2 regions of the Sporomusa rhizae genome follow, and region 2 is predicted to be linked to the other one. Evidence: a T-box and tRNA genes for the amino acid it is inferred to sense, from the RefSeq annotation. Region 2 holds a T-box; the other holds one or more tRNA genes.
The links. The T-box of region 2 lies ahead of ileS (isoleucine--tRNA ligase). A T-box ahead of a tRNA ligase gene usually reads a tRNA of that ligase, here a tRNA-Ile.
Positions count from the first base shown of each region.

Region 1 (12,052 bases), 1.2 Mb from region 2:
AGGAACCGGAACAAAATGATAGTAGCAAGGAAGCCGTTCAGTCGGAAATGGATAGATATTCAAATGACGAGTTTTAGTATTTGACAAACCTAGGGACATTTGTTATATTTTAAATAAAATATGGCAAAGCGGGAATCAAGTAATCTTTTTAATACAGCGAGCCAAGGACAGTGTAAGCTTGGCACTTAAAAGGTGAAGGCCTTCCCAAGCCGCAGGAGGAAATCATGAGCCTGGTTAAGCAAATGATTTACCAGTGCCGGAGAGTAAAACCTGTAATAATTAAAGAGGGTCGCAGTTTGCGATCAATCAGGGTGGAACCGCGGGAATAACATCTCGTCCCTGTAACTTAACTAAGTTACGTGGACAAGATGTTTTTATTTTTTAGTAGGAGGTTACAATTATGACATTTCAGGAGATAATCCTGACATTACAAAAATTCTGGGCTGAACAAAATTGTATTATCCAACAGCCTTATGATGTGGAAAAAGGCGCAGGTACTATGAATCCGGCAACTTTTTTGAGGGCACTCGGACCTGAACCTTGGAATGTAGCGTATGTTGAACCGTCACGCCGGCCTGCTGACGGACGGTACGGTGACAATCCTAACCGTTTATTCCAGCATCATCAATACCAAGTAATAATGAAGCCTTCACCGGCTAACATTCAAGAATTATATTTGGCCAGTTTGGCAAAACTGGGTATTGACCCAGCCAAACATGATATCCGTTTTGTTGAGGATAACTGGGAATCACCTACTCTTGGTGCCTGGGGATTAGGTTGGGAAGTATGGCTTGACGGTATGGAAATTACCCAATTTACCTATTTTCAGCAAGTAGGCAGTATTGATGTCAAGCCGGTAGCTGTTGAGATTACATACGGCTTAGAACGTTTAGCCATGTATATTCAAGGTGTGGAAAATGTATTTGATATTGAATGGGTAAATGGTATTACTTATGGCGACGTTTTTCATCGCAATGAAGTAGAACAGTCCTACTATAATTTTGAAATTGCTGATATCGACCTTTTATTCAATTTATTCGATATGTATGAAAAAGAAGCTATTCGCGTTGTTGAGCTAGGGTATGTGCTTCCTGCTTATGATTACGTTTTAAAATGCTCTCATAGCTTTAACCTGCTTGATGCCCGTGGTGCTATTAGCGTTAGTGAACGTACCGGTTTTATTGGCAGAGTTCGTAACCTGGCCCGGCTGTGTGCGCAAGGTTATTTAGAACAGCGTGAGAAACTGGGCTACCCGCTCCTAAAGGGAGGTAAGTAAGGTAATGACTAAAGATTTGTTATTGGAAATTGGAACAGAAGAAATTCCTGCAAAGTTTATACCTAATGCTTTAAAGCAACTTGAAACAACAGCTAAAACTAAACTAACTGACCTTAGGATTAGTCACGACGAAATCAAAGTTATTGGTACTCCGCGGCGTCTGGCACTTGTTGTGAGAAAAGTTGCTGATACGCAAGCAGACAAACATAGTGAAAATAAAGGACCTGCTGTTAAGATAGCTTTTGCCGAAGATGGTACCCCTACTAAAGCGGCTTTAGGGTTTGCCCGCGGTCAAGGTGTTGAGGCTTCGGATTTGGTTGTTAAAGACGGCTACGTATATGCTATTGTGCAAGAAGTAGGCCGGCCCGTTGCCGAAATTCTTCCGGAATTGTTAAACGATATTGTTACTCATTTATCTTTCCCTAAGAATATGCGCTGGGGCAATTTGGACATGAAGTTTGTTCGTCCTATCCGGTGGATAGTAGCTTTATTTGGTGACCAGGTTATACCATTTGCTTTACCTGGTGTTACTTCCGGAAAAATTACACGCGGACATCGCTTTTTAGGAAAAGCTGAGGTAGAAGTTAACTCGGTGGAAGATTATTTTGCTAAACTAGCCGACAACTTTGTTATGGTCGATCAGGATGTACGCCGCCGTGTAATTAAAGAACAGATTGAGAATTTGGCTGTAAGCCGGGGCGGAACAGCAACAATTGATGAAGAGCTGCTTGAAGAGGTAGTTCATCTGGTTGAATACCCAACAGCGTTATGCGGTAGTTTTGAGGAAAAATACCTAAGCCTTCCGCCGGAAGCTATTATTACTCCGATGCGGGAGCATCAACGCTATTTTCCGGTTAAGGATAAATCAGGCAAGCTGCTACCAATATTTATTACCGTACGGAACGGTGGGCCTGAACATATTGATATCGTACGTCATGGTAATGAACGGGTACTAAAGGCGAGATTGGCAGATGCCAAGTTCTTTTTTGAAGAGGATAAAAAAGTGCCGCTGGCAGAGCGAGTGGAAAAGCTAAAAACAATTGTCTTCCAAGAAGGATTAGGTACTCTTTTTGATAAAGTTCTGCGGTTAGAACGCTTGGCAGTTGGCATTGCCAAAATGCAGGACGCTTCCCAACCAGAACTCGACACAATTAACCGCGCTGCCCATTTGGCAAAAGCAGACTTGGTAACTGGAATGGTTTTTGAATTTACCGAGCTGCAAGGTATAATGGGCCGTGAATATGCTCACATAAACGGCGAAAAACCAGAAGTGGCTGAAGCTATCTTTGAGCACTATCTGCCGAGATTTGCCGGAGATGTGTTACCGCAGACAATAGCTGGCCGGATGATCAGCATAGCTGACAAAATGGATAATATTGTTGCGACTTTCAGCAGGGGACTTGTCCCCACAGGATCACAGGATCCCTATGCTCTAAGACGGCAGGCGCTTGGTATTGTAAATATTTTAATTGACGCAAAATATCATGTTTCATTAAATGCAATTGCCAACCAGGCTATGGATTTACTTGGTATAACCGATACCGAGCAGCGGGCAAAATTATTAGACGAAATTCAAGAGTTTTTCCGTCTCCGTATTAAGAATATTTTAACTGACGAACAATTACGGTATGATATGATTGATGCTGTGCTGGCAACCGGAAGTGACGATATTTATGATACCTGGCTAAGAGCTAGGGCAATATCTGTCGAAGGTGGCACAATTGCGATGCAAAAAACGGTGCAAGCACTTACTCGTGTTGGTAATTTAGCAAAAAATGCTCAATCGGACAGCATTAATGCAAATTTATTCGAAACCGACGCAGAGCATGCTTTATTTAAAGCTTATACAGAGGCCAAAGTTGCAATCGAAAAATACCAACAAGAAAAGAATTTTCAAGGCATACTGACAATTTTAGCTTCATTAGCGGCTCCGATCGATGCATTTTTTGGAGCTGTTATGGTTATGGTTGAAAATGCCGCTGTCAAGAATAACCGGTTGGCTTTGCTAAAAGCGATATCTGGTTTAGCGGGAAATACGGCAGATTTAACTAAAATTGTTGTTATGTAGTTTTTTATGTATGCCTTTATGCACGAAAGGGGGGATAGTTATTGGGTTTAACGCCGCGGCAAGAAAAAATTGCTGAGATGGTTAAAACTTTAGGCCCGATTACAGGTGAACAGATTGCTGAGCGTCTTAATGTAACTCGAGCGGCACTCAGACCAGATTTAGCTATCCTGGTTATGTCCGGTATGGTAGAAGCCCGCCCTAAAGTAGGCTATTACTATACCGGCAAGAATGCGCTAAGCTTGTTTACCGAGCAAATAAGCAGGATAAAAGTCCAAGATGTTCAGTCCGTACCTGTTGTCGTAACAGTAGTGACAAGTGCGTATGATGCCGTTGTCACTATGTTCCTGGAGGATGTTGGTTCGGTGTTTGTAGTAGAACCGGGTGGAATTCTGGCCGGAGTTGTATCACGTAAGGATGCACTTAAAGTAGCGATGGGTGGCAGTGATCTTCACAAGATGCCTGTTAAAGTGCTAATGACACCGGTGCCTAAAATAATTGTAACGTCCCCTGACGAATCTGTTTTAATGGCTGCAAAGAAGATTATTGAGAATGAAGTAGATAGTCTTCCTGTTGTTTCTCCAGTCAGTCAGGGGGGGAATAAAGCACAAGAAGTCGTCGGACGGCTTACCAAAACTAATATCGCCAGATTATTTGTTGAGCTTGGCGAAGGACGAGGAGGGAACACTTATAGCTAATCTACCGATTGTTTATGCACTGTCAGATTCTATCGGTGAAACTGCCGAAATGGTTGCTCGTGCAACGGCCAGCCAGTTTAGTTCAGCAGACATTGATATTATTAGGGTACCCTATATCAATTCTGCCGAGCAAATTGCCGAAACAGTACGGGAAGCAGCAAAACATACTTGCGTTATCTGCCATACCTTGGTTTCTCCAGATCTAAGAGAAGCACTCCAACAGCAGGCTAAAGATTATAACATTCCCACAATTGATATTATGGGTCCGATGATTGATGCCGTACAAAACGTTACGGGCTTAGTTCCACGACTTAAACCAGGTCTTGTTCATAAACTGGATCAGGAGTATTTTAAAAAAGTGGAGGCAGTAGAATTTGCTGTTAAATACGACGATGGGAAAAACCCTTTAGGGCTGTTAAAAGCCGATATCGTTATAATTGGTGTGTCTCGTACGTCTAAAACTCCGCTTAGTATGTATTTAGCCTATAAGAAAGTTAAGGTGGCAAATGTACCGCTTGTACCAGAAGCGCCATTACCGCAAGAGCTTTTCCAAGTACCGTCACAACGTATCGTTGGGTTGGTTATCGATCAGTTTAAACTCAACGAAATTCGCAGCGAGCGCTTAAAAACAATGGGTCTAGCGCCGGATGCCAGCTATGCCAATATTGAGCGAATAAACGAAGAACTGGAGTATGCCAGATCCATTATGCGCCGCTTAGGCTGTCCGATCATTGATGTATCAAACAAAGCGATAGAAGAAACTGCTAACCGAATATTAGATGTAGTCCATAAAAATAAACTGGCCAATCAATAAGGATGAATTGTTTACACCCTTAGAGAAGTAATAGTTTCGTCCGGATAAAGAAAACACGGCTTACGCCGAGCCTTTGGCGAAAGCGGAAGCCGATGTTGCCCTTATTCAGGCGGAAAGTTATACTTTCCTACAGGACAAAAAAAATCCCTGACGGCTTTTTGATAAGTCGCCAGGGATTTTAATTTACTTATAAAAAATTATTTGAGTCTACATTATAGCTTACCGAATTGGCAGACCAGTTACCGCCATCTTGAGAAACCTGGACATTACCGTTAAATACTGCAATACGGGTACGCCAGTTAAAATCAACACTATCGGCTGTGATGGTTAATCCATTGCGTGATAAATTTACTCCGCCATCGATTTTAGCTCGATCTTTAATTCCATAAACATAGACACTGTCACCTGTGAAATAAATATCGTCTTGAGTTACTGTTATACCACCCGAGCCCCAAACTTCAAGTGTGGCCGGGTTTACTTTTGCTTGACCAGCGGTTACAACTCTATTGCTTACTTCAATGCGAACATTGCCATTTAGAACATATAGACCTGTATTAATATCAAAGTATGTACGATCAGCATTTACAACTGGTTTTGCTAATGCGACACCTGTTAAAAGGACTAGTACCAAAATAGTTGATACCAATATTCTGGATCTCATCCTTACTCACCCCTTTCCTGTTCCTATTATAGCAAATAATTAACATTTTTTCTCTGGCAAAAAGTGTAATCCTAATTATATGATAGTGTATCAGAGGTAAATAATGTTATAATATAAGGTAGAAGGAGGCTGATTATATGAAAGTTCGTGAACGTATTGAAGAACAAGAATTTAAAATACTATCCAAATACGCAGCGAAGAGTCGTGAAGCTGTCCGGGATCGGGAAGAGCCGTTTTGTGACTTTAGAACAGCTTTTCAACGGGATAGGGATCGTATTATTCATAGTAAAGCCTTCCGGCGATTAAAACACAAAACCCAAGTTTATATATCTCCTGGCGACCATTACCGTATGCGTATGACACACAGCCTGGAAGTAGCACAAATATCCCGGACAATCGCGCGTGGACTTAGGCTTAATGAAGATTTGACCGAAGCGATTGCTGTAGGACATGATGTCGGACACACCCCGTTTGGTCATGCCGGAGAATATGCTTTACGTGAACTTATTGGTCACTATAATCATAATGAGCAAAGTTTACGAGTTGTTGAACATCTGGAGCGGGGTGGACAAGGATTAAATCTGACCGCTGAGGTTAGAGACGGCATCTTAACTCATACAGGTGATAATAAACCATTTACACTTGAAGGAAATATAGTTCGCAGCGGCGATCGTATTGCTTATTTATGCCATGACTATGACGATGGTATTCGCGCGGGTATGTTACAGCCTCAAGACTTACCAGCAAGTGTGAGTAAGGTATTGGGCTCAGACCCGTCGACAATGATTACGGTAATGGTGTCAGATATCATTACCGAATCGGATGAAAAAAACGAAATTATTATGTCCAGGAAGGTTAAAGCCGCTATGGATGATTTTCGTGAATTTATGTTTAAAAAAATATATCATTCCACAGAGCTTGAACCTGACCGGAAAAAAGCTAAGTATGTTATTAGCAAGCTTTTTGAATATTATATATCCAATCCAAGCAGTTTACCTCAGGAATTTCTGGAACGAGAAGAGCGGTGGGGGCTTCAGACAGTGGTGATTGACTATATTGCAGGTTTGACTGATCTATACGCTATAAAGCAGTTTGAAAAATTGTTTATTCCAGCGACCTGGGCTGTACGTTAAATAGCTGATAGAGCTCTTATTGAGCTCTGTTTTTTTTTTGAGCAAATATTATTACATTTGTCAAGGCACAAAAGAGGAATTTTGTCATTGATATTGAATAATAATTACTAAATAAAAAAATGCTAAAGGAAAAGTAAAATTACTATTATGAACAACTTTATATCATTTGCTGGCCTTTGGCAGGAATATTATTTTTTATGTAGAATTAAGTCAAATGCTGGAACATTTTGCATATCGAACAAATTTGAATCACAGCAGGAAAATTTGCTCATTGCCTGGATAAGGTGAGTTTATGAAGGATGCAGTTTTCGATGATTTTATCGATAGATTGCGCTCAGAGAGTGACATTGTAAGTGTTGTTTCTGATTATGTCGCGTTAAAAAAGAAAGGGAAAAATTATTGGGGTTGCTGCCCTTTTCACAATGAAAAAACTCCTTCGTTTTCGGTTACACCGGACAAAGGTTTTTTCTATTGTTTTGGTTGTCAAACCGGTGGTAATGTTTTTAATTTTTTAATGAAGGTTGAAAACATTACTTTTTTTGAAGCAGTTAAACTGTTAGCCAAAAAATTAAATATACCCTTACCGGAAAAAGATAAAACACCATTGGAGCTAGCCAGAGAGCAGGAACTTGCCAAACTATATCAAGTTAATGAGCTGGCCGTTGATTTTTTTCATGCATGCTTAACAAAAACCAAATTTGGCAAACCTGCACGAGAATATTTGGCAAGCCGTGGTATTTCAGCTGAACATATTAGCTTTTTCAAATTAGGGTTTGCGCCACCATTATGGGATAAACTATCTCTAGCATTTAGTAAACGGGGCATAGATCTCGACATTTTATTAAAATCAGGATTATGCGCTGCGCGCACGTCGGGTGAAGGTGTTTATGACCGGTTCCGAAATCGGATTATGTTTCCGATAAGGGATGTGCGTGGGCGGGCAATTGGTTTTGGCGGCAGGGTTTTAGATAATTCTCAGCCAAAATACTTGAATTCGCCAGAAACTCAGCTTTTTAATAAACGGCATGTTTTATATGGGTTCGATAAGGCTTACAAGCATATCCGTGAGTCTGGTCAAGTGATTATCGTCGAAGGCTATATGGATGCTTTAACACTGTATAGTCACGGAATCAAAAATGTAGTGGCATCACTGGGGACAGCTTTTACGCCGGAGCAAGCTAGAAACCTAATAAAACTTAATGCAGAACTATTGTTTTCATATGATACTGATGCTGCTGGTCAAAATGCTACTGTGAGAGCGTTAGCTACAGTGCGTTCCATGGGGGCTGCGATTAAAGTAGTATCAATGCCTGATGGTAAGGATCCGGACGAATTTGTTAGAAAGCATGACAGCTCAGCTTTCCAAGAGCTAATTGCGTCTGCTCAGCCATTGTTAAATTATCAACTGGATCAGGCATTAAAATCAGATGATTATACTACAGTTCAAGGGAAGATTGCTGTTGTCGGTAAATTGGCGCCTATCCTGGCTGAGGCTGAAAATGCTGTAGAAGTAAATGCACACATTACTAGGCTGTCTCAAGTATTAACTGTGGATGAAAGCGCTTTACGTACTGAAATTACAAAATATATAGTTCAATCCAAAAAGGATAAAAATGTAAAAAACGGGAAAACTATAAATATTGCATTATTATATAAGCAACCAGCACCGGCTGTAGTTCAGGCGGAACGGCAACTTATTAGAATGATGTGCGAAGATTTATCGCTTATCCCTTATGTTTTTTCTCAAATTTCTCCGCAAGAAATACAAGGGGTTTTACAGCAAGAGATAATTAATTTAATATTTAATGCGTATAATATGGAAAAAAATATTACACAGACCGACCTAAATACAATAGTTAATAACCTGAGTGAGAAAGCAAACAATGAATTTTCACATATTATGTTGATGGAAATACAATTACAGGATGTAGTTAAATCAGTAGACGATTGTATCAAAACAATTAGGCTGGCACATTTAACTACTTTGTATGAACAACATCGGTTGATGGCCGATGAATTAGAACGCATGGGGGATAGTAGCTTTCTGCAGGAACTGGCGGAAAGTCAGCGAATTAAACATGAAATTAGTAAATTGCATCATTAACAAGCAAGTAAGGATATACCAACTATCGTCAATTACCAGGGGAAGGGGGGAAAACTATGGCCGATAAAAAAAATGCACCGGTTGAACATGTGAATGAACTTCTACACAAGGGTAAAAAACGCGGTGTACTAACGTATTCTGAAATTATGGATACAATGCAGACTGAAGACATGAGTCCGGATGAAATTGATGATATGTATGAAATCTTTAATAACAAAGGTATTGAAATTGTAGATGAAGTTCCAGACGTTGAACTTATTGAAGGCCCAGATATGTCTGAAATTGAAGAAACGGCCGAAGAAGAAGTAGATATAGATCTCACCATTCCTGAGGGTATTAGCATTGATGATCCTGTCCGTATGTACCTCAAAGAAATTGGCCGGGTTCCGCTCTTGACAGCTGATGAAGAAATTAAACTGGCCAAACGTATGGAACAAGGGGATGAGGAAGCAAAGCGGCGACTTGCTGAAGCTAACTTGCGTTTGGTAGTTAGCATCGCGAAACGGTATGTTGGCAGAGGTATGCTATTCCTTGATTTAATTCAAGAAGGAAATTTAGGCTTGATTAAGGCTGTAGAAAAATTTGATTATAACAAGGGATATAAGTTTAGTACGTACGCTACTTGGTGGATTCGTCAGGCAATAACCAGGGCTATCGCTGACCAAGCCAGAACTATTCGTATTCCAGTTCACATGGTAGAAACCATAAATAAGCTAATCAGGGTATCACGCCAACTTCTGCAAGAATTAGGCCGTGAACCATCTCCGGAAGAAGTAGCTAAAGCTATGGATGTTAGCGTAGAAAGAGTACGGGAAATCATGAAGATTGCCCAAGAGCCAGTCTCCCTAGAAACGCCAATTGGTGAAGAGGAAGACTCGCATCTAGGTGATTTTATTGAAGATCAGGATGCCCCGGCTCCTGCTGAAGCAGCATCTTTCATGTTGCTTAAAGAACAGCTGGAAGAAGTATTAGAAACACTAACTCCACGTGAGGAGAAAGTATTGCGCCTTAGGTTTGGTCTAGACGATGGTCGCGCTCGTACACTGGAGGAAGTTGGACAATATTTTGGCGTCACCCGTGAGCGCATACGTCAGATTGAAGCTAAAGCTCTTAGGAAACTTCGTCATCCTAGCCGCAGCAAGAAATTGAAAGATTTTCTTGAATAAAAACTAAATAAAGCACTTGACGTAATAGAGACATTGTTTTATAATAATCAACGTTGGCGATATTCCTCGATAGCTCAGTTGGTAGAGCAATCGGCTGTTAACCGATCGGTCGTAGGTTCGAGTCCTACTCGAGGAGCCAGATAAGTTTATTAAACAGGCTTTCTTCGGAAAACCTGTTTTAGTTCTTTAGGGCCTATAGCTCAGCGGTAGAGCAGCCGGCTCATAACCGGCTGGTCCCTGGTTCGATCCCAGGTGGGCCCACCATTTCGTTGTTAGAAATTCGATATACGACATTCGATTATTAATGTTAAGTACGAAAGTCTAAAGTCGAACATCAATTATGGCCCGTTGGTCAAGCGGTTAAGACACCGCCCTTTCACGGCGGTATCAAGGGTTCGATTCCCTTACGGGTCACCATCTTTGATATTCGATGCTCGATTTTAGACATTCGATAAAACATTTCGAAAGTCAAAAATCGAACTTCGAATACGGGCGATTAGCTCAGCTGGGAGAGCGCCTGCCTTACAAGCAGGATGTCGGCAGTTCGATCCTGTCATCGCCCACCATAAAAACCTGCGAATATATTCGCAGGTTTTTTGCTGTCTTGAACCGTTAACTTTAGCTGAAAAGGCAACTTTTATATCGCACGCTGCATTAGTTATCGCGCAAGCCGTGTATACATATTTCGAGGTTTTAGACTATTAACAGGATTTTTTATCCATAGACCGAAATACTATCTAGGATGATAGGAGGAATTATAATATATGAGACTAGGAGAACGGTTACAGACAATTGCGGACATGGTTCCTGAAGCTTCCATTTTAGCTGATATAGGTACTGACCATGCATATTTACCAATATACCTTGTCGAGCAAAAAAGAGTTAGTCGGGCAATTGCCGGAGACATTCATCACGGTCCATTTCTTTCAGCCAAAAATGCTGTTGCTGACACTCAATTGGAACAATATATTGCCGTACGTCAAGGCAATGGTCTTGATGTTCTTAATCCCGGGGAAGCGGATGTTGTCGTAATCGCTGGAATGGGAGGAGCTAATATTATTGACATTCTAAGCTCCCGTCCGGAAATAACCGCAAAGCTAAAGCGTGTTATTCTACAACCTATGATTGCGGCGTCGCTCGTTAGAATTTGGCTGTATAAAAATAATTGGAAGATTGTCGCTGAAGAACTAGTAGAAGAAGAGGGTAAAATGTATCAAATTATCGCGGCGGAACCAGGAACTGACTGCCAGATCGAAGCTGTACTATACGAGATTGGTCCGCTGCTCTGGAAGAATAAACATCCTTTGCTAAAGCGTCATATTCAAGAGCTGCTCAGGCATTTGCGTGGCGTACTATCGGCAATGGCAGATAGCAAGGAAGCTGTTAACTCTGAAAAGTATAAAGCTTTTACTAAAAAACTAAACGATTTGGAGGATAAAATGTCATGCCTATAAAGTGCCGCGCCCTTATGGCTGAACTTGAAAAATTAGCGCCAAAGCATCTGGCTGAAGAGTGGGATAACGTCGGTTTGCTTGTAGGAAATCCTGAGCAACTGATACATAAGGCTATTGTTGCTTTAGATGTTGATGGGGACGTTGTTGATGAAGCATTGACAGTGGGTGCTGATATGATAGTTGCTCATCACCCCCTGATCTTTAAAGGCATTAAGAACATCAGAGCGGATTTGCCATTAGGCAGCTTATTAACAAAGTTGATTAAAAACGGCATTGCCGTATATGCCGCACATACTAATCTGGATAGTGCTCCCGGGGGAGTTAATGATATCCTGGCGCAAAAGTTAAAACTAACAGATATCAAAGCATTGACGTCAGTACATCAGGATAAACTTTGCAAATTAGTAGTATTTGTTCCTGTTTCTCATGTTGAAAAAGTAAGAATGACCATGTCGGAGGCTGGGGCTGGTCATACAGGTAATTACAGTCACTGTTCGTTTGCAACAGAGGGGATAGGATCATTTCTTCCGTTAGCGGGGACTAATCCGTACATTGGCAAAACAGGTTCCCTTGAATTCGTGCCGGAGTATCGATTAGAAACCATAGTGCCTATGCATTTAAAGACTCAAGTTATTAATGCCATGATAGCCGCACATCCTTATGAGGAAGTCGCTTATGATG
Region 1 is NZ_CP156925.1:2,902,365-2,914,416, reverse strand. It holds gene SRRS_RS13730 (DUF4342 domain-containing protein) at 1-77, shown strand, start outside; gene glyQ (glycine--tRNA ligase subunit alpha) at 401-1,276, shown strand; gene glyS (glycine--tRNA ligase subunit beta) at 1,281-3,344, shown strand; gene SRRS_RS13715 (helix-turn-helix transcriptional regulator) at 3,386-4,039, shown strand; gene SRRS_RS13710 (pyruvate, water dikinase regulatory protein) at 4,032-4,853, shown strand; gene SRRS_RS13705 (LptA/OstA family protein) at 5,041-5,514, opposite strand; gene SRRS_RS13700 (deoxyguanosinetriphosphate triphosphohydrolase) at 5,652-6,647, shown strand; gene dnaG (DNA primase) at 6,940-8,751, shown strand; gene rpoD (RNA polymerase sigma factor RpoD) at 8,808-9,917, shown strand; tRNA gene SRRS_RS13685 (tRNA-Asn) at 9,981-10,056, shown strand; tRNA gene SRRS_RS13680 (tRNA-Ile) at 10,107-10,181, shown strand; tRNA gene SRRS_RS13675 (tRNA-Glu) at 10,260-10,334, shown strand; tRNA gene SRRS_RS13670 (tRNA-Val) at 10,408-10,483, shown strand; gene SRRS_RS13665 (tRNA (adenine(22)-N(1))-methyltransferase TrmK) at 10,682-11,371, shown strand; gene SRRS_RS13660 (Nif3-like dinuclear metal center hexameric protein) at 11,362-12,052, shown strand, end outside.
Region 1: it encodes a tRNA-Ile, which carries the amino acid that the T-box ahead of ileS (isoleucine--tRNA ligase) is inferred to sense. The anticodon was not compared.

Region 2 (12,052 bases):
TCCACGGCCAGCTGTAATTTTTCGCCGTTAATGTTTACTTCAGTATAGCTATGTTCCGCATTAAATACGATATTTACAGCAAGTGTCTCACTCATAATGTACTCTTTATATTGCTGTACAATTGTTTCAAGCAAACCATTACCAGCCATATAGACTATAATTTTGTCAACAACTTCAAATGAGCTGTCTTTTCTCATGTTTTGCAGCTTGCTGATAATCTCTCTCACATAACCTTCGTTTTTAAGTTCTTCCGAAATATGAGTGTCTAAAACTACACCCACTTCACCCTCGCCGGCAAAAGTAAACCCTTCCAGACCGTTCATCGTTACCAGGAGATTGTCACTGCTAAGTGCAATCGAAGTTCCTTCTACATTAATCGTAATGCTTTGTCCGGAAGATACTTTAAGTGCCAGTTCCATCTGGTTGGCTTCGGTGATTGCTGTTTTGATACCTGTCAACAATTTGCCGTACGTCTTGCCCAGCACCGGCAAATTAGGTTTGACTGTGTAACTTACATAATCGGACATATTGGCATTAACCACTATTTCTTTGATGTTCAGCTCTTCTTTAATGATGTCAGCATAGTAGTCCGGCAATTCATTTGTGCTGACAAGCATCTTGGACAGCGGCTGCCGGTTTTTGATATTGGCAAGATTACGTGCGCTGCGACCCAATACACAAATCCTGTAAGCCAGTTCCATCTCCTTTTCCAACTTCTCATCAACCTGTGTTTCATCATAGTCCGGCCACAAGCATAAATGTACGCTTTCCGACGCCTGGGAGTTGATACCGAATACCAGGTTTTGATAAATTTCTTCGGTAATGAACGGTACAAAGGGAGCAGCGACAATTACCAGCTTTTTCAGTACGGTATGCAGAGTAAAATAGGCATCAATTTTGTCTTCGGTCATTTCCATCGACCAGTATCTCGTTCTGTTACGCCGCACATACCAGTTGGAAAGTTCATCGGTAAATTCTTCGATCAACTGCGCAGCACCGGTGATTTTATAATCGTTCAGGTATTCATCGACTTTATAAATCAGGGTATTCAGCTTGGAGATAATCCATTTGTCCATGACGTGACGGCTCTGTCTGCCCTGGTATTTCTGCGGGTCAAACTGGTCAATTTCCGCATACAGCACATAGAAGGAGTAAACATTCCACAGCGTATTGATAAATTTGCGCTGCGCCTCAATTACGGCTTCTTCATAGAAACGGGAAGGCAGCCAGGGAGCACTGGCAGTATAGAAGTACCAGCGCAGGGCATCGGCACCTTGATTGTCCAATACGGTAAACGGACTGAGGACATTGCCTTTATGTTTAGACATTTTAAGACCGTGCTTATCAAGCACATGCCCCAGTACAACACAGTTCTCAAACGAACTCTTACCAAAAACGGCAGTGGAAATAGCCAAGAGTGTATAGAACCAGCCGCGTGTTTGGTCAACCGCCTCGGAGATAAACTGCGCCGGGAAGTTTTGTTCAAATAGTTCCCGGTTTTCAAACGGATAGTGATGCTGGGCAAACGGCATTGAGCCGGAATCATACCAGCAGTCAATGACTTCGCTGACTCTTTGCATCTTTTTACCACAATCCGGGCAACTCATCTGCACTTTGTCAATATACGGCTTGTGTAGGTCGATATCATCAGGCACATCCAGCCCTTTTTCCTTTAGTTCCGCTATACTGCCAATACATTCTCGATGTCCGCATTCGCATTCCCAGATTGGTAAGGGCGTGCCCCAGTACCGTTCACGACTAAGCCCCCAGTCGATTACGTTTTCCAGGAAATTGCCGAAACGGCCTTTTTTGATGTTATCCGGATACCAATTAATTTTATCGTTATTTTCCAAGAGTTTATCCCGGAGCGATGACATCCTGACAAACCAGGATACACGGGGATAATATAAAAGCGAAGTGTCACAGCGCCAGCAAAATGGATAGGAATGAAGATACTTTTCCGCTTTATATAGAATGCCGTTTTCTTTTAAGAAGGCCAGTATTTTTTCCTCCGCTTTTTTGACAAACAGTCCCTGCCAGGGAGTCACTTCTTCCACAAAGTTACCTTGCGCATCCACCAGATTTATGAGCGGTAAATCATATGTTTGCCCAACCCGGTTATCATCTTCACCATAGGCCGGGGCAATATGCACGATGCCAGTACCATCATTTAGGGTAACAAAATCGCCATGTACAACAAAATAGGCTTTTTTCTCCGGTTTAACGAAACGGAACATAGGTTCATATTCCTGACCTAACAGCTCCTCCCCTTTGAATTCGCGTACCAGCTCGTATTCACCCTCAAGGCAAGTCAATAGATCCTTCGCCAAAATTAAATGCTCATCTTTATTGATGACTTCAACATAATCGTAGGTCCGGTTAATAGCCAATGCCACATTGCTGGGCAACGTCCATGGGGTAGTCGTCCAGACAAGAATAGCCGCATTTTTCCCTTTAAGTCTGAACTTGACATAGGCCGAATTGTCTTTTACATCTTTATAACCTTGCGCCACTTCATGAGAAGATAAGGCAGTACCACAGCGCGGACAGTAGGGAACGATTTTGTGTCCTTTATATAATAGCTCTTTATTCCAAAGCTGCTTTAACGACCACCAAACCGATTCAATATACTCATTATGGTAGGTGACATATGGATTTTCCATGTCAATCCAAAACGCCACCCGCTCCGACATTTCCTTCCATTGTGTAGCATAGGTAAATACGCTATCTTTGCATTTCTTTATGAACTCCTCAACCCCATACTTTTCAATTTCCGGCTTGCCGGAAATACCCAGCTTTTTCTCTACTTCAAGTTCAACCGGCAGTCCATGCGTATCCCAACCGGCCTTTCTCAAGACTCTGTATCCCTTCATGACTTTATACCGCGGAATTAAATCTTTTATAACCCGGGTAACAACGTGACCGATGTGGGGAGTGCCGTTCGCAGTCGGCGGGCCATCATAAAACGTAAAATACTCCTTATCCTCGTTCATACTAAAACTTTTAGCAATGACCTCTTTTTCTTCCCACAAGGCCAGTATTGATTTTTCCATTTCCACAAAATTATTCTTAGAACTTACTTTCTTATACATGTTCTGCCCCTTCCTTTTCATTCGCTTTAACGTCTTGTATGCCAGAGAATATCTATAAGAACAAAAAAACTTCGTCCCCTAATCAGGACGAAGTTTTTACTTCGTTATACCACCTTAATATTCTCAGGTACTGCATACCTTATCCTTTAACGCAGGAATACGGATTAACCTACTAAGCATTCAGTCATCAGCTCTCAGGTGATTTTCTTCCGGCAACTCCCTGCAGGTTCTCAGCACTCCCCGCTCTCTGTACGGTTCTATTCCCGTAATATTCTTCCTGTTCACAGCTTTTATAGAACTATATCAAAATGTTATTGAAATTATACTTCTTCAATTGTGAAATGTCAAACCATCCTACTTGTTTGTTTAACTTGCTATAAGGTTTTACTCACCCCGGAGCTTTGTTTTCGCTCCCTTTCTCCGGAACAACAAAAATTCTTCCAGTACGGCCCCCAGTCTCTGATAAGTATTCGTTGTATCTTTTCCCGCTTTATTTAGCCGATCAAATTTTTCAGATAATCCCCGGATTTTATCATATAGCTCAGTTTCTTGTTTCTTAAAATCCGGATACCTGGCATTCATAAGTTAGCTACCGTAACAATCGCATTTTTTTGTTCTTTGGCTTTATACAAAGCTTGATCGGCTTTTATTAAGATGTCTTTTACATCCTGCTCTTGTTCCAGCGAGATTATCCCGCTGCTTACAGTTACATGATATGGTGAAAAAGTACCTTCTATTTTATCGCGAATGCGCTCCATAACTTCGAGAGCAGTTTTCAGGGAGATCTCGTTAAAAATGATTACAAATTCATCACCGCCCCAACGAATAACAACATCCTTGTTGCGAGTATCTTTTTTTAATATAGTTGCGATACCGGACAATAGTAAATCACCGATAGCATGACCATATATATCGTTAATACTTTTAAAGTCGTCCACATCAATCATGGCAACACACATCTGTTGTTTTACCGTAGGTAATCGTTTTTCGTCCAGCTTTGAATAGAAATATCTCCGGTTCCATAAACCTGTTAAATAATCCGTGTGGGAACTGATACTTAACCTTTGGATTAAACCGCCAATTACAAATCCTTCGATGGAAAAAATTAAAGCAGCCGCTAGCCAAAAAAATCTTTCATAGCCGATTGGATAAACTGTGCCCAATAAATATCCAATTAAACCTATTACTATTCCAAGTATAGCGAGTATGAAACGAGCGTGATTGTAAAACACTTAGACTTGCCCTCCTCTACTAACCCTCAAGTACTAGAAGTTCGCTAATCAACTTTTTTATGCTTAATATTAATCCACTAATTAATTTTAATTCATTACTTAATATTAAGCAATAGGTATATGTAAACATTTTTCTTCCATTGATATAGTTAAGGTCAGGTGATGTGCATGTACATTGATTACAGTGCCATTGGGCAACGAATAAAAAAAATTCGTAAACAAAAAAATCTCACACAAGAAAAACTTGCAGAAAGCCTAGAAGTTTCTACTGTTTATATCAGCCAAGTTGAAAACGGTAAAACGAAACTCAATCTTGAAATGCTAATACGCATAGCAAGCCTGCTAAACACTGATCCAGGCTACTTTATTACGGGTGTTTCCTACTCATCGAAAGATTACCTTAAATCAGATATAGCCCAGTTCCTTCAAGACTTTTCACTCGAACAACGCCAGTTAATAATTGATATAGCTAAACTCATTAATAAATATAAGTAGAATCCAATAAGAAACTGCAGCAAATCGATGTAAAACTGCTTCTTCCTACAGCGACTAATTCAATATGTGACAACTACAATTCGATATGTTCAAAAGTAAAAAGGATAGGTTTGCTCGCTTCTCGGGTAAACCTATCCTTCTTTTCAATACGCTATATTTTCATTCATGTTATGGTCTGACACATTTTTGATCAATATTATCTAATCCAAATCCGTTTCGGCATAATTCTTGTCCCCTGTTTTAGCGTGAATCAGCTCACCCAAATTCCTTGTAATCTTTTCTTTAACTTCCATTCGATTGGTATTCTTATCTTGATACATGGCATCATCAGCTTGACGTAAAACATCAGCTATACTATACCCTTTTCCTAAACAATAACCAAGAGAAATATATAGTGGTAGCGCCTCTTTGCTGCCTCTATAAGCTTCGACTTTGGTGGTAATTTTTTTAATCATTGCATTTAAATTATCTTCAGTAGCATCCCATACTAGAAGCGCAAATTCATCACCGCCAATTCGCGCCGAAATAATTCGCTTATCATCAAATAAAATCGTTTGTGCTGCTGCCTTTAATAATGCATCGCCAGCATGATGCCCTAGCGAATCATTAATTATTTTCAATCCATCCACATCACACATAATAATTCCAATATCATGGTCAGATTTGGACATTTGCTTTATTTGCAGTTCGAAGTAGGCACGATTATATAGACCTGTTCCAGTGTCGTGGTAGCTAATATATTCCAGTGTACTTTCCCATCTTTTACGATCACTAATGTCAATCATGCTTCCTAAAATAGCTTTCTTGCCATTAATTATACAGGTAGAAGTAAGTATATAAACATCAATAATAGTACCATTTTTGCGCAGAATACGAATTTCGTAATTAAAGTGACCCGCCTCTCCCGCCTTTCGCCTTCGCGCTTTATCCAAAACTAATTCTCTATCATCAGGATGAACGTATTCAAGATAACTACTCAACTGTTTTGCTTCTTTCGTAGTATAACCAATCAGTTCTTCCATTTTTGGGTTTAAATATACTATCTTTCCATCCTGTAAAATAGAAATGCCAACAAGAGAATTCTCCACGAGACTTCGAAATTTATCTTCTGCCTCTACAAGCAGATTATTTACTCGGTTCAATTCACCAATTGTAGCAATCAACTGTTGCGCCATGGAAACAAAAGCCTTGTTCAGGTACTGCAATTCCTGAGGAGCTTTTAAAAAAGAGCCTTCTTGGGATACTGCACTATAATCTCCACGTTCTACTCGATTAGCCTTTTCCATTAAAGCGAAAACCGGAGAGTTAATCCTTCTTACAAAAGCGGTAACTAAATATATTAATATAGCTAATAAAACAAAGTATACCAAACATAACTTACCAAGTTTTTTATAAAGAGGAGTCAAAACCTCATTTTCATCAACTTCGGCAATTATTACCCAATCGTGATCTCCAATTGGTGAAAACGCACCGAACACACGTTGCCCGCGAAAATCCATGTATACTTCAGATCCTGATTTACCCTGTACCACCTGTTCAAATCCGTATGTACCTTTTATGTTAAAATGCCCATCAGTATTGGGCATTCCCTGGGATGCCGCGTCACTAGCCAGCCGCGTTGGAGTAATCATCATTCCGTTTCGGTCAACGAGATATGTTTCACCTGTTACCCCAAATTGAAATTGCTCCATAATTTTGCTAACTGTCGTTAGTTTCACCGCTCCAACAACTACTCCGATAACATTACCGTTATGATCAAAAACAGGAGATGAAAAGGATATAAACGGCATGTTTGTAACTCGTCCATAAAGCACATCGGATATATACGATCTTCCAAGCAAGCACTGCTTAAAGTACTCTCGGTCTGAAACGTTATACCCATCATGAGTCCTTCCGTTTATATCAATGAAAGCTAACCATGAAAAGTCGGAATTATTACGAGAAAATACTTCGATATTTGTCTTTATTACTTCCATATCACCATCTCGCGTCGACTTTAGCTCTGAGAAGGTCTTTATCCTCCCAGCATACTCAATAAACCAGTTCTCGACCATACTTCGCTGAATATTAATAGTTTGTTCAAAGTTTTTCAAGATGTATCCACGGGTTGTCTCAATTTCTTGCAAAGCAAAAAGGTAAAAGGACAGGATAAAAACACTGACAGATATCAATAAAAGCAATCTAGTAAAACCAAAAATTGTATTATAAGAAAACAATGTTTTTATCTTTTCGCCAAAGGTGATCATTGAAGTAGACTCCTAGTCTCTGTTTATCATTTGATGCTATATGTTGGAGTATAGAATTCCGGTCCCTGTGTCAACAACAATTTAGAATTATATACAGCTTCTATTAGTTAAATAAAAATCCTGCTGACTTATTTTGAGCAGATCTTTAAAGTACTGGACAAGAAAAAAACAACGGTCTGCTATAGCTGGTGGTTTTTTACAATAACGGACAACCTCTGTCAATTTGACAGAGGTTGTCCGTTGCTTTTGCTATCGTGTATTTATCGAATTTATTTTTGTGTAGCTACTTCACGTTTTTTGCTGTTAGAGAATTGACACGCAAGCGTAATACATGAATTCTAGGCACTACCTCATTCTTCTCATCCTTCCTCCCCATTCTACAGCTCTAGCTGCTTCCTATTCAGATATCCTTTATAGGTCAAAATTGCCGCTGGCTTCAGGCTGAAAAAGAATTTTTTCCACTTTTAACTGGGCGACCCCCTCCGGAATTTTCCAGTCCACCCTATCTTTTTCCCGGTATCCCAAAATGGCCATGCCGATCGGCGCCAATACCGAGATTTTACCTTCCAATATATTGGCTTCGTCCGGGTAAACCAGCGTGTAGATCATTTCCTCCCCGCAACTAAGATCTTTCAGCAAGACTTGCGACCGCATGGTAATCACATCATGAGGAATATTCTGCGGCTCTGTAACGACAGCTCGTTTCAGTTCATCCTTCAATTCCTCCAGAGGCGCCTTACTATCTGTCGCAAATTCTTCTTCCAACTGGATTAATTTTTCCAGTCTCTCCTGATCTTTGCTGGTTATAAAAATACTTCTCGACACTCCTATCCACCCTTTCTTCCAAATTCGGTTATCAGTTATATAAACAGAACGACTATCCTGCTATGCATAGATAGTCGCACGGTGCTTAATAAAAAAATCAGACAATTTCTATTAGTATCCCATATTTTCGCGGTGAAGTAAAGAGCCAGACCTCAGGATTGTACTTTTAATGGTCTATTAGTATGGTAATTTAGGTACCTTATTCCACTTTAAGCACTTTTCTAATAATATTCTAAAATTAGGCATATATAATCCTAACTATGCAGACAGGCGGAAATCTGCAGGGAGCATTAACTTCCTGTTTATATACATTCCTATATACAATAAATACCACCCTATACCTAGTAACTTAGTTACTAGGAATTTTTTTCCAAGTGGTTGCTCCAAAATAAATGTTAGCAGGGTGTTTTGCCGATTGAATCTGGTTTTGATAAAGGGAATTATTATATAAAGAAGAGGTAAGTAAATGGATATATATTATAATTCTAGCTTATGGAACATGGAGAAACAAGGAAGCTGCGGTTTACCACAAGAAACGAACTGGCAGTTCGAATACGCGGGAACGAAACGCTATATTCCTGTTGTATATCGTTTTTCACAGGAGATTGTTTTTGATATTGTCACTATTTTGGACGAAATAAAAATCAGTCAATTTTTAGAGAAGTATAAAATCATCGAGGACACGCTGACACCATTACAGCAGCGCTGTCTAGAACAAGAACATCCCTATCAGACCGTACCAATAAAAGAAGTCTGGATAAACGAAAGACAAACAGAAAATGGATACTCATTCAGTGATGCCATAAGCGTACCGTGGCAACGGCAGGATGAGGCACTGACTCTTGTGCAGAAGGCGTATTCGTCTATCCTAAAAAACACGTCTTGTTTTGCCTGCCAACGCTATTGTGTACCATATCCCAAGATCAACTCTGAATTTCAAATATTACGAAGCTATTTAGGGTTGGGCAGCGTGGACAGTCTAAAGCTAATTACCGTTCCCAGGCAATGGTTTTTCCCCTTGAATATACAGTTTGCTATGTCAGGTGATGAAAAGCAAAAGAATCTTTATTTTTTTCATCCCGTAACAGGAATAAAACACACACTAAATTTTCAAAATTCCAAAATGATGGAAGTTGCCACTGAACCAGGTGGAACTCGTAATTTTTACGTTGTAGAAGCATGTTATGAAATAGAGCCTTTCTTGCCAGAAGGTGAAACTTTGCAATTTGGCTGCAGTACTCAATACACAGAGCCACCAGGCAAATTCGGCCCCACCTTTGCTTCAGGCATTGGCATCATTGGCGGAACAGACGGTCCTACCGCACACACAATATCCGCTGGGGTCCACGGCCACCCAATACATAGCTGTTTTTCTGTTCCAAGTTTTGAAAAGAAAAATGCCTGCCACTTTGTTCTGGAGGGTATCAATACAAAACATAGTGACAGCGAGGAATATAATTTTTAAGGATAGGTTTGTCCACTCCCCGGACAAACCTATCCTTCTTTTCCATCGCTATTTAGTAACATTAGAAACAATCCCGTTTATATCCTCAGGATATCTGTGCTTCATCTATTTTCATCGTTCTTATAAGAATCATGCAGAAAACAGGAAGTTAGATGGTCATTAACCATGCCGGTAGCCTGCATAAAAGCATAGACAATCGTCGTACCAACAAATTTGAAGCCCAGCTTCTTTAAATCTTTGCTGATGCGATCAGAGAGTTCTATGCGTGCCGGCACTTGAGAAATCTCAGACCAGTGATTTTGAATCGGTTTATGATTCACATATTGCCAAAAGAAGTTGCTGAAGCTCTCATACTGGTCCAGTACCTTATAGTAGGCCCTGGCATTTGCAATTACGGCTTTTATTTTTAACCGATTCCTTATAATTCCTGCATTTTCCAACAAAGATTCAATCTTACGTTCATCATAGTGTATGATAATCGCGGGATCAAAGTCATCAAACGCCTGCCGCATGGTTTCCCGTTTGGCCAATATGGTAGACCAGCTCAGCCCCGCCTGCATTCCCTCCAAAATAAGCATTTCAAACAGTTTTCGGTCATCAAACTGGGGACGTCCCCATTCTTGATCATGATATACTTTTTCAAGCTCACTCCGGCTTGCCCAAGCACAACGGATAGTATTAACTTCCTGCATTTACTATTTCCCCCCGCTAAGTCCGAAAATTTTAATCCAGTTTGTACTAGCATACATTGTCGCACAATTCCGTACCTTAGACAACTTTTTTTCTTTTTCCGGAGGCTATTTAGATCGTTAAAAAAAATTGACAGATTATAACAATGGTGCTATGCTCAAATCAAACAAACGATTGTTTGAATTAGAAATATATTTTACCACGAGGATGTTATTATGGAAACTAGTACTAAATCAAAATTAATAGAAGTTGCAACAGAACTATTTGCGATTAAGGGATTTGCCGCTGTCTCTGTCCGCGAACTGACAGAGGCGGCTCAAGTCAATGTATCTGCAATTTCTTATTATTTCAATGGTAAGGAAGGCCTTTACGAGGCCGTATTGCTGGAGCAACTTTCTCCTATTCTGCAGGCAATCAGGGAAGTACAAAAACATAATTCTTCCTCACCTGTCGAGAGGCTCACTCTTTATGCCGGCCAGATTGCAGATGTACATGCGCAGCGTCCTTTTTTACACCGTTTTATGTTCAGTGAAGCGACGAATCCTACAGAATATGGCGGACCCATTATTGAGAAACATATCTCGCAGGTGTATCAGTTTATCTTTACTGCCTTACGGGAAGGCATCGCCGAAGGTTACTTTAGAAAAGATTTGAATGTTACATATGCAGCAGTTTCGTTAGTTGGTATACTAAACTTTTATTTCATTGCCAAACAACTGGTTTCTAAACTTTTCCCTTTACCGGAACAGGGGGAAAGTGAAGCCGAGTATGTTGCTCATGCCTTTCGTGTTTATTTGCATGGTGTAATAAATTCGTCGCCGCCCCTGGAAACCATCTAGTCCCTAGTCAAAACTCAATGCTCAATTATAAGAGCGTTGTCGTTTAAGATATTTCAAACAAACGTTTGTTTTTATGTTATCAGCAAGGTTCCCCCCTTCTGATAAAAAGTACGAACAACGGCTGTTCTTACTACAGTCGACGTGGATTTAACAGAAGTTTTTACGGAAAGGGAGATTATATGAAAATTCCACCAAAGTTCATGAAACTTATTACTGTTCTATTAGTAGTCATTGCCGGCTCCGGGGGCTATTATTTTCTTCACCGCGGTGAGGTTTCAACAGATAATGCCGCTATTGAAGGCCGCACAGTTGTTTTAAGTCCAAAGGTACATGGTTACGTAAAAACTTTGAACATACAAGACAATCAAGTGGTTAAAGCCGGTGACATCCTTATGGAAGTCGACCCGACTGACTATATTATCCGCTGCGCTCGGGCCAAAGCTCAATTAGCAGCGGCCAAAGCGGCAGCCAGCGCTTCTCACAATACACTGGAAACAACCACAGTTTCCGCATCGTCCAAAATTGATGCCTCTGCAGCGCAGGTGGCTTCCGCGCAAGCAACCTGGGAAAAATCGCTCGCCGATAGAGAGCGAATGGAAAGTCTGTTCAATGCGGGCGCCTGTTCCCGCCAACAGTTAGACCAGGCGATTGCAACAGAAAAAGCGGATCGTTCTGCTTTGGATAAATTAGAGGCCGATCTTCGCTCGTCCAAATCAGCCCCCAGTGTAATTGCGACAGCGAAAGACACTGGTGACCAACTTTTGGCTCAGGTGCAGCAGGCCGAAGCGGAATTAGCGCAAGCCGAAGCGGATCTGGCCAATACCAAAGTAATTGCTCCTATGGATGGCCGAATTACCAAACGCAGCGTAGAGACCGGCAATTATGTTCAGGAAGGCCAACAATTGGCTACGCTGGTCGGAACAGAATTATGGGTTGTGGCCAATTTCAAAGAAACGCAGCTTGATCACATGCGTCCCGGTCAAGCTGTCGATATCAGTATTGACGCTTTCCCCAGTGTCAAATTGCATGGCAGAGTAGATAGCTTTCAAGCAGGAACCGGAGCTCATTTTTCTCTCTTTCCGGCGGAAAATGCTACCGGAAATTTTGTCAAAACCGTACAACGTGTTCCGGTAAAAATTGTTTTTGATACTCCGCCTGATGCTGCTCT
Region 2 is NZ_CP156925.1:1,750,117-1,762,168, reverse strand. It holds gene ileS (isoleucine--tRNA ligase) at 1-3,092, opposite strand, end outside; T-box leader at 3,173-3,386, opposite strand; gene SRRS_RS07810 (hypothetical protein) at 3,477-3,674, opposite strand; gene SRRS_RS07805 (GGDEF domain-containing protein) at 3,671-4,324, opposite strand; gene SRRS_RS07800 (helix-turn-helix domain-containing protein) at 4,493-4,819, shown strand; gene SRRS_RS07795 (diguanylate cyclase domain-containing protein) at 5,020-7,065, opposite strand; gene rnk (nucleoside diphosphate kinase regulator) at 7,477-7,890, opposite strand; gene SRRS_RS07785 (hypothetical protein) at 8,357-9,355, shown strand; gene SRRS_RS07780 (DNA-3-methyladenine glycosylase I) at 9,457-10,047, opposite strand; gene SRRS_RS07775 (TetR/AcrR family transcriptional regulator) at 10,261-10,884, shown strand; gene SRRS_RS07770 (HlyD family secretion protein) at 11,064-12,052, shown strand, end outside.